One region of the Actinoplanes sp. NPDC024001 genome, then DNA from elsewhere that is predicted to be linked to it. Evidence: riboswitches for the same ligand, from Rfam matches in the RefSeq annotation. Region 1 holds a riboswitch; the other holds the start of a gene.
What was found. A riboswitch is a leader RNA that binds a small molecule or an ion and turns the genes downstream of it on or off. The one in region 1 is predicted to bind thiamine pyrophosphate.
Positions count from the first base shown of each region.

Region 2: linked by a shared signal. The riboswitch ahead of AB0F81_RS19435 (ECF transporter S component) and the one ahead of AB0F81_RS11275 (thiamine phosphate synthase) in region 1 are both predicted to bind thiamine pyrophosphate.

Region 1 is NZ_JBEZZB010000022.1:3,123-9,994, forward strand. It holds gene thiD (bifunctional hydroxymethylpyrimidine kinase/phosphomethylpyrimidine kinase) at 1-140, opposite strand, end outside; gene AB0F81_RS11255 (thiamine phosphate synthase) at 137-850, opposite strand; gene AB0F81_RS11260 (thiazole synthase) at 844-1,593, opposite strand; gene thiS (sulfur carrier protein ThiS) at 1,590-1,790, opposite strand; gene thiO (glycine oxidase ThiO) at 1,781-2,803, opposite strand; gene AB0F81_RS11275 (thiamine phosphate synthase) at 2,812-3,396, opposite strand; TPP riboswitch at 3,390-3,500, opposite strand; gene AB0F81_RS11280 (ATP-binding cassette domain-containing protein) at 3,536-5,182, opposite strand; gene AB0F81_RS11285 (methyltransferase) at 5,210-5,827, opposite strand; gene AB0F81_RS11290 (hypothetical protein) at 5,924-6,667, shown strand; gene truA (tRNA pseudouridine(38-40) synthase TruA) at 6,677-6,872, opposite strand, start outside.
Region 2 is NZ_JBEZZB010000045.1:30,036-36,907, forward strand. It holds gene AB0F81_RS19405 (metal ABC transporter permease) at 1-95, shown strand, start outside; gene AB0F81_RS19410 (metalloregulator ArsR/SmtB family transcription factor) at 88-384, shown strand; gene AB0F81_RS19415 (transcriptional repressor) at 381-782, shown strand; gene AB0F81_RS19420 (hypothetical protein) at 799-1,407, shown strand; gene AB0F81_RS19425 (DUF6328 family protein) at 1,387-1,905, opposite strand; gene AB0F81_RS19430 (alpha/beta hydrolase) at 1,937-2,749, opposite strand; TPP riboswitch at 2,892-2,994, shown strand; gene AB0F81_RS19435 (ECF transporter S component) at 3,060-3,650, shown strand; gene AB0F81_RS19440 (ABC transporter ATP-binding protein) at 3,654-5,084, shown strand; gene AB0F81_RS19445 (energy-coupling factor transporter transmembrane component T) at 5,081-5,884, shown strand; gene AB0F81_RS19450 (PHP domain-containing protein) at 5,949-6,872, shown strand, end outside.

The sequences.
Region 1 (6,872 bases):
AGCGTGTTCTGCGCCGTGATCGCGGTGATCACCGAGGCGCCGAACGCACCCAGCGCCGCGAACGTCTTCAGGTCCGCCTGGATCCCCGCTCCCCCACCGGAATCCGAGCCCGCAATCGTCAACACCACCGGTGGCGTCATCGCACCCCACTCCCTCGGCTGCCCGCCAGAGCTGCCCCGCCGCCCCAATCCCCACCCTCACCGTCAGCCGACAAACCCCAGCTGCCCGCCAGCGCTGCCCCGCCGCCCCAATTCCCACCCTCACCGTCAGCCGACGAGCCTCGGCTGCCCGCCAGAGCTGCCTCGGCGAGGTCGCGCGCTGTGCGTTCCGGATCGGAGGAGCGCATCACGGCTCCCATCACCGCTACCCCGGCCGCGCCGGCGGCCACGCACGCCGCCGCCTGTTCGGCCGACTCGATCCCGCCGAGCGCCAGCCAGGGCACGGGCGCGCGCAACTCGGCGGCCCCCGTCGCCCCGAGCGCCGGCCCGTACCCCGGCTTGGACGCGGTCGGGTAGACCGGCGACACGGTCACGTAGTCCACACCCGACAGATTCTCGGTCCCGTGCCACGACCGGCCGACCAGCGCGACACCCGCCGGCACCGGATCACTTCCGGACAGGTGCACGGCCGAGCCGCCCAGCGGATCCGGCCCGGCCACGATCAGCCGCCCGGGCGGAAGAATCATCCTCAGCCGCTCGGCGAGCGCCGCACGTTCCCCGTACGGAAGGTCGCGTTCCCGGAGAACGACCCATGCCGCGCCGCCGCGGACCGCCTGCCGGACCACCGTCTCCAGCGGCCCGGCGGCGGACCGCCGGTCGGTGAGCACAACGAGCCCGGTCGGCGTCACCACACCGGGATCCCGTCGTCCGCTGTGGACGCCACCGCGTGCGTGCGGCGCGGGATGCGCCCCGCAGCGCGGGCCAGGCGGCCGGCCGCGACCGCGTGCCGCATCGCCGCCGCCATCGCGGCCGGGTCGTCGGCCCGGGTGATCGCACTGGCGACCAGCACCGCGTCGCAGCCCAGCTCCATGGCGAGCGCCGCGTCGGAGGCGGTGCCGATGCCGGCGTCCAGGACCACCGGCACGTCCACGCTCTGCCGGATCAGCTCGATGTGGTGTGGGTTGGAGATGCCCAGACCGGAACCGATCGGCGACCCGGCCGGCATCACCGCGGCGCAGCCCACGTCGGCCAGCCGGCGAGCCAGAATCGGGTCGTCCGTGGTGTACGGCAACACCGTGAACCCGTCCACGACCAGCATCTCCGCGGCCCGCAGCAGTTCCACGCCGTCCGGCAGCAGGGTCCGTTCGTCACCGATCACCTCAAGCTTGATCAGGTCGGTCTCGAACGCCTCCCGGGCCATCTGTGCGGTCTTCACCGCGTCGCCGGCCGTGTAGCACCCGGCGGTGTTCGGCAGCACCCGCACACCGAGCCGGTCCAGCATCGGCAGCAGCCCCGGCCCGGCCGCCTCGACCCGCCGCAGCGCCACCGTGACCAGCGTGGTCTCGGACGCCCGGATGGCCTCCTCCAGCGCGGCCAGGCTGTTCGCCCCGCCGGTGCCGAGGATCAGGCCGTTCTCCGGCAGAAACATCGTCATCCTCCCTGCGCGGCGGTGAGAACCTCGACCTTGTCGCCGTCGGCCAGGTCGACCTCGGCCCACGTCGAGCGGGGTACCACGGTCCCGTTGACCGCGACCGCCACGCCGCGCTGGGCGGCGATGAGCTCGGCGACCAGGGTCGCCACCGAGCATGTGTCGGACCGGCTCTCCGTCCGGCCGTTGATCGTCAGGCGCATCCGAACCTCCCGGGGGCGAAGTCGTTGATCAGGCTGTCGGCCGATCCGGTGAGCACCAGGTCGGCGATGAGTCGCGCGGTGATCGGCGCGAGCAGGACGCCGTTGCGGTGATGACCGGCGGCCACCACGGTGCGGCGGGAGTCGTCGAGGTATCCGAGGATCGGCGCGTTGTCCGGGGTCCCCGGCCGGTGTCCCACGGTGACCTCGGTGATCTCGTGCTCGGCGAGGCCGGGCACCAGGTCGAGGGCGGCCCGCAGCAGGTCGTGCACGCCACCGACGGTGATCGCCCGGTCGGTCCGCTCCTCCTGGGTGGCGCCGACCACCACCTCGCCGTCCGCGCGCGGCACCAGGTAGACCGGCCGACCGTCGGCCGATCCGTGGATCACGTGCCGGATCAGTCCGGGCTCGCCGCGCAGCCGCAGCACCTGGCCCTTCACCGGGCGAACCGGCAGGCCGGTGAGTTCGGCGGTGCCGCATCCGGCGGCCACCACGGTGACGTCGGCGTCCACATCGGAGAGCGCGCTGATCCGTTTCGGCACGATGTGCCCGGCCAGCCCGGCCCGCAGCGCGGCGACGACCCTGCGCGGGTCGACCTGCCGCTCGGCCGGCGCGAACACGCCGGCCCGCACCCGCGGCGACAGCGCCGGTTCCCGGTCCCGCAGCTGCGATCCGGTCAACGGCGCGAGTTTCTGGTGCTTCCACTCCCGGGCCGCGTCCGCGACGTCGTCGGCGGTCAGGGCCACTCCGAGCGTTCCGGCGTCGTCGTAGCCGACGTCGCCGAGACTCGCCGCGTACTCCGGCCACAGCTCGTTGGACGCCTCCAGCAGCCTGGTGAGGTGCGGATATTCGAAGGCCGACTCGCCGCCGGGCGCGAGCATCCCGGCCGCCACGTGCCAGGCGCCGCCGTCCCCGTCCGGTTCCGGGTCGTAAACGGTGACGTCGCCGCCGCGCCGCACCAGTTCGGCGGCGACGGCCAGCCCGATGATCCCGCCACCGACGACCGCGACGCGCATCCGGCCGCTCATCGCAGAGCCGCCAGGAATGCCGCAGCCGCTCCCTTCGGGTCCTCCGCGAAGGCGGCCACCGCCGCGACACCGTGCACCGCGAGCAGCGGCACCCGATCCGCGGTGATGCCACCGATCGCCAGGACCGGCGTACCCGGAACCGCCTCGGCGACGGCCGCGATCGCGGCCGGCCCGAGCGGTGGTGGCAGCCCGTCCTTCGTGGATGTGGTGAACGCCGGCCCGACCCCGAGATAGCTCGCCCCGTCGGCGACGGCCGCGCGGGCCGCCTGCGGGTTGCGGCAGGTGGCGCCGACGACGGCGTGTGGTCCCAGGACCCGGCGGGCCGCCGGCACCGGCAGATCGTCGGCGCCCACGTGCACCCCGTCCGCCCCGGCCGCCAGCGCCACCCCGACCCGATCGTTGACCAGCACCATCGTGCCCGCCGGGCGGCATGTCTCGACGGCCTCGACGGCCAGCGCGTACGCCTCGGCATCGGTGCTCTTGACCCGGATCTGCACGGCGACGTCGGCCAAGCCGGCGACCGCACGAACCACGTCGATGGAGTCGGTTATGACGTGGATGCGAGGAAAGAACCTGTGCATGAAGCACTCCTCCCTGCGCCGGCATTACCCGGATCAGGTTCGACGGTCGGGGGCGGCATCAGCCCCCCTCTCAGCCCGTTGCCCGGGCTCCCGTGGGGTTGTCTTGTAACCGGACCATAACCGGTCCGTGAAAAGAAAACTAGCGCACGTCCCAAACCGGCTCGGGCACCTCGACCACCTCGCCGTCGCTCCTGAACAGCACGAAACGATCGAACGACCTGGTGAACCACCGGTCGTGGGTGACCGCAATCACCGTGCCGTCGAACGCCTTCAACCCCTCCTCCAGCGCCTCCGCCGACGCCAGATCCAGGTTGTCGGTCGGCTCGTCGAGCAGCAGCACGGTGGCCCCCGACAGCTCCAGCAGCAGCACCAGGAACCGGGCCTGCTGTCCACCGGAGAGCGTCCCGAACCGCTGATCCCCCTGCGCCGCCAGCTCATAGCGGTTGAGCGCCTTCATGGCACCCGCGCGGTCCATCCCGGACCGGTGCTCGTCACCCCGCCAGAGGATCTCGACCAGCGTCTTCTCCAGCAGCTCCGGCCGGTCGTGGGTCTGCGAGAAGTGCCCCGGCCGCACCCGCGCCCCGAGCCGTGCCCGGCCGTCGTGCGCCACATGGGCCAGCGGGGCGCCGTCGACCGGTTTGTGCTCCAAATCCGGCTCGGTGCCGCCGGCCGCCAGCAGGCGCAGGAAATGCGACTTGCCGGTGCCGTTGGCCCCGAGCACCGCGACCCGGTCGCCATACCAGATCTCCAGGTCGAACGGGAAGGTCAGATCCTCCAGCTCCAGGCCCTCGCAGATCACCGCGCGCTTGCCGGTCCGCCCGCCGCGCAGGTTCATCCGCAGCGACTGCTCCTTCGGTGGCAGCGGCGGCGGCCCGGCCTCCTCGAACTTGCGCAACCGGGTCTGCGCCGCCTGATAGCGCGAGGCCAGGCCGTCGTTGTAGGCGGCCTTGTTCTTCAGGGTGAAGACCAGCTCCTTGAGCTTCTCGTGCTCCTCGTCCCACCGCCGCCGGTTCTCCTCCATCCGGTCGTGCCGGTGCAGCCGGGCCTCGTGCCAGGACGCGAACCCGCCGGGATGCGTCCACGCGCTGCCGCCCTCGACGGCGACCACCCGGTCCGCGGTCTGGGCCAGCAGCTCCCGGTCGTGCGAGACGTAGAGGACCGATTTCGACGACTCGCGCAGCCGCTGCTCCAGCCAGCGTTTGGCGGGCACGTCGAGGAAGTTGTCCGGCTCGTCGAGCAGCAGCACCTCGTCGCTGCCGCGCAGCAGCAGGTCGAGCGCGAAGCGTTTCTGCTCGCCACCGGAGAGCGTCCGCACGATCCGGCTTCTCGTCTCGTCCCACGGCTTGCCCAGAATGGACACCGCGACCGTGTCGAAGAGCACCTCGGCCTCGTAACCACCGGCCTCGCCCCAGTGCGCGAGCGCGTTCGCGTACGCGATCTGGCTCTTCTCGGTCTCGTCCAGAGCCGCGGCCGCGGCGCGCAGTCGCTCGCCTGCCGCGCCCAGCGCGGGCGCGACCAGGGAAAGCGCAAGATCTTCCAAGGTACGGTCGTCGCCGATCATGCCGATGAACTGGCGCATCACCCCGAGCCCGCCGGAGCGGGCGATGGTGCCGGTCTGGGTGGCGATGTCCCCGGCCACCATCCGCATCAGCGTGGTCTTGCCGGCCCCGTTCGGCCCGACGAGCGCCACCTTCGCGCCCTCGCCGACCCGGAACGACACGTCGGCGAAGAGCTCCCGCCCGTCCGGGAGCACGAAGCCGGCACCGGCGACATCCACGTAACCCATGCCGGCATCCTCCCCGCCGCCGCCGCTTCAGTCAGCCGATTTTCGGGTCACCCGCAGCACCCGGAAGCCTTTCTGGCTGGCCACCCGTTCCACCGCCCAGCCGCCCGCGACGAGCCACGCGTGCAGCGAGTCCCCGCCCAGGTTCCGGTTGATGACCAGCCAGGCGGTGCCGGCCGGCGCCAGCCGGGGCAGCCAGCGCTCCATCAGCGCGTGCAGCTCGGCCTTGCCGACGTGGGTGGGCGGGTTGCTCCAGATCGCGGCGAAGGTCACGTCGTCCGGCACGTCGTCGGGCGCGGCGACCCGGATCCGGTCGGCCAGGCCGAGCGTGCCGGCGTTCTCGGCGGTCAGGTCCCGGGCCCGCGAGTTGACGTCGATGGCGTAGACGGTCGCCCGCGGCGCCTCACTGGCCAGCACGCAGGCGATCGGCCCGTAACCGCAGCCGAGGTCGAGCAGGGTGCCCTCGGTGCCGGCGCCGGGCAGGCCGGCTTTGCGCAGCAGCACGGCGGTTCCCGGGTCCAGGCGCCCGGCCGAGAACACCCCGGACGCCACGGCCAGCCGGTAGTCCCGGCCGGCGACGCTGAACTCGATCTCGCCCCGTCGCAGCGGCGCGTCCGGCTCGGCGGTGAAGTAATGGTCGGCGCTCACCCGGCAAGTCTCCCGCCGCCGGATCACGCGTCACCCGGCGGGGTGGCGGACACGCTGTGCGTTAATAGATCAGCGTGCGCGCCTAGCTTGGGGCGCATGCGGTACGCCACCCCGACGCGCTCCGCCCACCGCGCCACCCCGGCCGGCGGCCTCGCCCTGCTGGTGAGGCATCCGGGTCCCATCGGTCAGCACCGCTACCACCCAGGGGTCCGAACCCGTCCGCAACGGCACGCCCGGCGAGACCCCCGAGAGACTGCCCATCTGCTCACCCGCGGCCTGGCCGGCCTCATCGTGCTCGGCATCTGCGTGATGCTCGGCGTCCTCATCGTCGCCGACGAGCGGCGCTCCCCGGCCGCCGCGGCCGGCGGCACCCCACTCACCGCGGCCGAGGTCTTTCCCGCCGGCTCCGCGGCGTTCCAGGTGGGTCGCACCGACCTCTCGGCCGACTGCACGGTCGCGGTCACCGGCACCCTGCGCTCGACCCTGCAACGGTACGGGTGCGCGCAGGCGGTCCGGGCGGCTCTCACCGTGCCGTACGCCGACCTGCGCATCACCGCGGGCGTCCTGAGTCTCGCCGACACCACCGCCGCCGCAACCGTCGCCGACCTGCTCCGCTCCCTGGTCGAGTCGGGCGACGGCGGCTTCGCCGGGATGGCCGGCGAGGAGACCGGCCTGGGCACCCCGGTCGTCTGGCGCACCCACGGCCACTACCTGACCTACTGCATCATCACCGGCCCGAACGGCGAGCTGGTGCCCGGCGACGACCCGCGCGTCCAGCGCATCGCCACCGACCTGCTGGACACCCACTTCAGCAGCACCGTGCTCCCGGGACGCCGCTGACCAGCTCCCTCAGCCGGCCGGCAGCTCCCGCAGGCGGCGGGTGGCGTCAGCGCGCGCGGCGTACTCGGTCTCCTCCGGATATCCGACCGCGACCAGCGTCAGACCGTGCGCCGGGGCCACCGTCACCTCGCTGGACCGTTCCCGCAGGGTCAGCAGCTTCGCCGGCCAGTCCGGCTGCCGGCGCCCGTCACCGACCGTCAGCATC
Region 2 (6,872 bases), on a different contig from region 1:
CCACGATCGGCGGGCTGGTCCGCCGCAACCTGCGCCGCCGGCAGTCCCGCCCGGCGGTGGCCACTGAACCCCCGGATGTGGTGCTCCATGGCTGACGGCTACGAGGCGTACGAATCGGCGGGCGCGCTGCTGCGTGCCCTGTCCGCGCCGATCCGCGTGGCGATCGTGGTGGAACTCGGTGAGGGCGAACGCTGCGTGCACGACCTCGTGGAGAAGCTGGGCGCGCCGCAGCCGCTGGTCTCGCAGCACCTGCGGGTGCTGCGCGGCGCCGGCGTCGTGCGGGGTGTGCGGCGCGGCCGGGAGATCGCATACTCCCTGGTGGACGAGCACGTCGCGCACATCGTCACGGACGCCGTGAGCCACGCGAGGGAGGGCCGGTCGTGACTGACACCGGAGCCCCGCGCAACACCAAGCAGCGCAGCGCGGTCAGCGCCGTGCTGGCCGAGACCGAGGGCTTCCACAGCGCGCAGGACCTGCACGCGATGCTGCGCGAGCGGGGCGAACGGGTCGGGCTGACCACGGTCTACCGCACGTTGCAGGGCCTCGCCGACGCCGGCGAGATCGACGTGATGCGCCCGCCCGGCGGGGAGCATCTCTACCGGCGGTGCAGCCAGGGGCACCATCACCATCTGGTGTGCCGCTCGTGCGGGCGGACCGTCGAGGTGGCCGGCCCGGCGGTGGAGTCCTGGGCCGAGAAGGTGGCCGGGCAGCACGGCTTCGTGAACGTGTCGCACACGTTGGAGATCTTCGGCACCTGCCCGGAATGCGCCGCCAAGGGCTGAGTGGGAACCTTCCGGTGTGAAGCTCTACGCCGACCGCGTTCCCGTCGCCCTCCGTCAGCTGATCACCGACATCGCCGTCGTCCTCTGGGTCTATCTGTGGATCCGGATCGCGTTCTGGATGAACGATCTGGTGCAGAAGCTGGCCGTGCCCGGTCAGAAGCTGGAGGGCGCCGGCACCGGCATCGCCGACAACCTGGCCGACGCCGGCGGCAAGGTGGACGACGTCCCGGTGGTCGGTGACGATCTCACCGAGCCGTTCACCAAGGCCGCGGACGCCGCCCGTGCCATCGCCGACGCCGGCCGGGAGCAGCAGGAGTTCGTCGGCCAGCTGGCGCTGATCCTGCCGGCCGTGGCGGTCGCGGTGCCGCTCGCCCTGGTGCTGTTCTTCTGGCTGCCGTTGCGGCTGCGCTGGATCCGCCGGGCCGGGGTGGCCGCGGCGGTCCGCAACGAGCCGGCCGGCCGCGACCTGCTGGCACTGCGGGCCCTGGCCGGCCGCCCGCTGAACGAGCTGGCCAGGCTGGGCCCGGACATCGCGCAGAGCTGGCGGGCCGGCGACTCGGACGCGGTGGACGCGCTCGCCGAGCTGGAGCTGCGGCAGCTCGGGCTACGAGGACGCCGCCGCTGAGTCCTCGTCGTCCTCGCCCCACTCCCGGTGGAAGAACGGCAGCCCGGCCCAGAAGGTGAGGAACCAGCCGGCCGTGATCACGGTCAGCGGGATGGCCCACTTCCAGTCCAGCACGTAGTCGGTGATCAGCAGGACGCTGCTGACCATCGAGATCAGCATGAAGGCCAGCCCGCTGGACGCCATCTTGTGCGCGTACTTGACCAGCTCAGGTTTGCGGCCCTGCCGGAACAGCGCGCGGTGGAAGGCGACCGGCGAGATGATCAGCGCCGTGGCGAACGCCGCGCTGATCAGCGCCACCACGTAGACGTCCTTCTGGAACGCGGTGGCGTTCGGGAAGCCGTTGCTGAACGGGATGGTCAGCAGGAAGGCGAAGAGGATCTGCACACCGGTCTGAGCGACCCGCAGCTCCTGCAGCAGGTCCGCGAAATTGCGGTCCCAGCGCTGCTTCTCGGTCTCCTGGGACGAATTCTTTCGGGGGGATTGCGTTTCGACCGCCATGTCGCGCCAGCGTTCCCCCACAGCGTCATGGTCAAACGCCGATCCGTGCCAGCACGGCGTCCGCCAGTTCACGTGGCGCCTGTTCGGGCACCCAGTGGCTGACGCCCCGCATGGCGACCAGCTGATAGTCGCCCTGCACCCAGTCGGCGGTGCGCAGCGCGGCGGTCAGGCCGACCACGCCGTCGCGGTCGCTCCAGACGTACGTGGTGGGCACGGTGACCACGCCGGTCCCGGCCACCTGGTCCAGGGAGAACGCGCGGTACCAGTTCAGTCCACCGGTCAGCCGCCCGGGCTCGTGCATCGCCGCGACGTACTGCTCGGCGTGGTGCAGCGGGCGCAGCATCCAGCGCAGCATCGTGCCGTTGCGGGCCAGCAGCAGCCGCTCGGCGACCGACGACCGGAAGACCTGGAAGTAGGCGAACCGGGCCCGCTGCGAGGGGCGGACGCGCATCGCGAGCATCAGGGCACGCGGGTGCGGGACCGAGATCGCGGTGAGGGTGCGCACCCGGTCCGGGTGGCGGGCGGCGAGCAGCCAGGCGACGTGCGCACCCCAGTCGTGGCCGACCAGGTGGGCGCGTTCGACACCGAGAGCGTCGAGCACGGCGAGGGCGTCGGCGACCACCTCGTCCAGCCGGTACGCGGACACCTGGGCCGGGCGGGCGCCGGGCGAGCACCCGCGCTGGTCCATCGCGTAGGTGCGCAGGCCGGCCGCCTGCAGGCGCGGCGCCAGCAGGTCGAACTCCCGGTGGTCCTGTGGGAAGCCGTGCAGCAGCAGTACCGGATCGCCGTCCTCGGGGCCGCCCTCGTACACGTCGAACGTCAGACCGCGGGCCTTGACCTCCATGTGGCTCCCTCCCTGTTACTGGCCTTCACCTCGGTGTTAGCGTCATCGTCATCGAAACACATGCACCGAAGTTTGTTCGCGACGGCGGAGACCAGTGCGTCGCTTCAGCGATGCATAAGTCGAGGTAGGTCGCGAACAAACCTCGTTCCGACAGGGGAGCGCACAGCGCTGAGAGTGCGGGCGACCGCAGACCCTCGCACCTGATCTGGGTAATGCCAGCGCAGGAAGTTCGGTCTTTTCTCCAGCCGTTCCCGGGCATCGCCGCCCGGTTGCGGCGTGCGTCTCCTCCCGGTACCCGCTGGGAGGCGTTATGAACGACACCAACCCGAACCGCTGGCGCACGATAGACGTCGTGGTCGCCTCGGTCATCGCCGTCGCGTTCGGCGTGATCTTCTGGGCCTGGAACACCGTCTGGAGCGTCACCGAGAGCGCCTTCGCGTTCTTCCCGCCGGCGCAGACCCTGCTCTACGGGATCTGGCTGATGCCGGCCGTGCTCGGCGGCCTGATCATCCGCAAGCCGGGCGCCTCGCTCTACACCGAACTGGTCGCGGCCATCATCTCCGCCCTGCTCGGCAACAGCTGGGGCGCGACCGTCATCCCGCAGGGCCTGGTCCAGGGCCTGGGCGCGGAGCTGGCGTTCGCCGCACTGCGCTACCGCAACTACCGGCTGCCGGCCGCGCTGCTCGCCGGCGCGCTGACCGGCCTGAGCGCGGCGATCTTCGACTTCTTCGCCTGGAACTCGGAGACCGCCCTCTGGTCGTACCGCGTTCCGTACGCGCTGCTCACCGTGGTCAGCGGCACCGTGCTCGCCGGCCTGGGCAGCTGGCTGCTGGTCCGGGCGCTGGCCCCGACCGGTGTCCTGGACCGGTTCGGAGCGGGCCGGGAACGGGCACTGATCTGAGTCATGAGTGAGGTTCAGCTCCGCGGCTTCGGGTGGCGGCACGCCGGTCGCCGTGCCTGGGCGGTCCGCGGGCTGGACCTGCACATCCGGCACGGCGAGCGGGTGCTGCTGCTCGGTCCCTCCGGGGCCGGCAAGAGCACCCTGCTCGCCGCGCTGGCCGGGCTGCTGCCGGAGGACTCCGGCGAGTCCGAGGGCACCCTCGAGATCGACGGTCTAGAGGCGCGTAAGGCCCGCGACCGGGCCGGCATCGTCTTCCAGGATCCGCAGACCCAGCTGGTGATGGCCCGCAGCGGCGACGACGTGGCGTTCGGGCTGGAGAACCGGGGTGTGCCGGCCGGCGACATCTGGCCCCGCGTCAGCGACGCCCTGGACCGGGTCGGCTTCCCGTACCGAATCAATCGCTCGACCGCCGCGCTCTCCGGCGGCGAGGCGCAGCGCCTCGCGCTCGCCGGCGTGCTGGCCCTGCGGCCCGGCCTGCTGCTGCTCGATGAGCCGACCGCCAACCTGGACCCGCCCGGCGCCGAGCTGGTCCGGGAGGCGGTGGCCCGGGCCACCGGCCCGGAGACCACGCTGATCATCGTGGAGCACCGGGTGGCCGAGGCGCTCACGCTGGTCGACCGCGTGGTCGTTCTGGAGCCGGGCGGCGGCGTGCGCGCCGATGGCGCGCCCGAGATGATCTTTGCCGCCTACGGCGACAAACTGGCGGACGAGGGCGTCTGGGTGCCCGGCTTCAGCACGCCGCCGGTCAAGGCCGCAACCGGAGCAGACCCCGATCTGGTACGGGCGGAGCACGTCGCCGTGCCCGGCCGTCTGGCCCCCGTCTCGATCGGTGTGGGCGGCGGCGAGGTGCTGGCCGTCACCGGGCCCAACGGCGCCGGCAAGTCCACGCTCGCGCTGCTGCTCGGTGGCCTGCTGGCTCCCGGCTCGGGCCGGATCGAGGCGTTCGGCGACCGGCGCCCGCCGCACCGGTGGCGGGCCGCGACGCTGACCCAGCGGATCGGGTCGGTCTTCCAGAACCCGGAACACCAGTTCGTCACGAGCCGGGTCGCCGACGAGCTCGCCCTCGGGCCGCGCCGGGTCGGCCGGTCGCCGGACGAGGTGCGGCGGATCGTGGACGAGCTGCTGGAACGGTTGCGGCTGACGAAACTGGCGGCGGCGAACCCGTACACGCTTTCCGGTGGGGAGGCCCGGCGGCTGAGCGTGGCCACCGCGCTGGCCACCGCGCCGCGGCTGCTCGTCCTCGACGAGCCCACCTTCGGGCAGGACCGCCGCACCTGGCGGGAACTGGTCGACCTGCTCGCCGGCCTGCGCGCGGAGGGGCACGGGATCGTCGCGGTGACCCACGACGACGCGTTCGTGCGGACGCTGGCCGACCGTACCGTTCCGCTCGGCCAGCCGGCGCCGGCGCCGCTGCCGCGGAGGTTGCGCCCGTGACCCTCGCCCTGGAGCCGGTGGCCGACCCGTCCGCGCCGCTCGCCCGCCGTAACCCGGTCGCCAAGCTCGGCGCCGCCCTGCTCTTCTCGCTGCCGCTGATCGCCACGGTCGACCCGTTCACGCCGGCGGCCGCCCTGCTCGTGGAACTGGTGCTGCTGCCCTTCTTCGGTATCCGCTACCGGGTGCTGGCGCGGCGGGCCGCGCCGCTGCTGCTCGCCGCGGCCGGGGTGCTGGTCACGATGGTGCTGTTCGCCGCCGAGCGCACCGGCGACCTGCTCTTCTCGGCCGGGCCGTTCGACGTCACCACCGGGGTGCTCGCCACCGCGACCGGGCTGATCCTGCGCATCTTCGCGGTGGCCCTGCCCGGGATGATCGTCTTCGCCACCACCGACCCGACCGACCTGGCCGACGCGCTGGTGCAGAACGCGAAGGCGCCGGCCCGGTTCGCGATCGGCGCGTTAGCGGCGTTCCGCCTGCTGCCCCTGCTCGCCCAGGAGTGGCGGGCGCTGACCCTGGCCCGCCGGGCCCGCGGCGTGGACGCCGGGCGCAACCCGGTGGCGAAGCTGCGGCTCTTCGCGTCGACGGCGTTCGCGCTGCTGGTCGGGGCGCTGCGGCGCGGGGTACGGCTGGCGGTGGCGATGGACGCCCGCGGCTTCGACTCCGGCACGCCCCGGACGTACGCGCGGCGGCAGCACTTCACCACCGCGGACACCGCGCTGCTCGCCGGCGCCGGGACGGCCTGCGCGGCGATCCTGGCCCTTTCCATCGCACTGGGGTTTTTCCGGCCGATTGTCGGCTGATCGTTCGCCGGGCGGCAATGCGATCGACAGCGGGCGTTGTCCTGATCTGACCAAGGTGACGATCATGGGTCACGGCCACGATCATCACCACCACACTGTCGATGCCGCCGGGGCGGACGTCCCCGACGCACTGGACCTCAGCGTCCCCGAGGGCGAACTCGCTCCCGACGACCGCTCCCGCCGCCGCTTCCTGCTCGGCGCGGGCCTGCTCGGCGCCGGCGCCGCCGCCTCCGTGCTGGCCCGACCGGGCGCCGCCGCGGCCGCCGGGCTGCCGCACACCCACGACCACGTGGGCGGCGGCTCGGCGAAGGGCGGTTTCCGGTGGCTCGCCGGGGATCACCACATTCACACGCAGTACAGCTCGGACGCGCAGTACCGAGTGCTCGACCAGGCGCAGAAGGGGCACGCGTACGGGCTGGACTGGCTGGTCATCACCGACCACGGCAGCGCCACCCACGCCAAGATCGGCGTGGACAAGGTCAACCCGGACATCGTGAAGACCCGCTCCGCGCTGCCCGAGCTGCTCACCTTCCAGGGGCTGGAGTGGAACATCCCGGCCGCCGAGCACGCCACCGTCTTCGTGCACCCGGGCCGCAACGAGGTCGACGTCCTCAAGCAGTTCGAGAACGCGTACGACGGCTCGCTGCTGCCCTCCACCAACACCGCCGCGCAGAACGAGGCGATGGCGATCGCCGGCATCCAGTTCCTCGGCGAACAGGTCCGCAAGCGCAAGATCGACGGCGCGCTGTTCTTCGCCAACCACCCGGCCCGGCGCGGCATCGACTCGCCGCACGAGATCCGCAACTGGCGTGACGCGGACCCGACCGTCGCGGTCGGCTTCGAGGGCGCGCCCGGCCACCAGGCCGCCGGCATCCCCGCCCCGAACGGCCGGGGCGGCGCCCGCGGCTACTACGACAACAACCCGTCGGCCGCGTCGTTCGCCGGCTACCCGCTGGAGAGCTACCGCACCTGGGGTGGCTTCGACTGG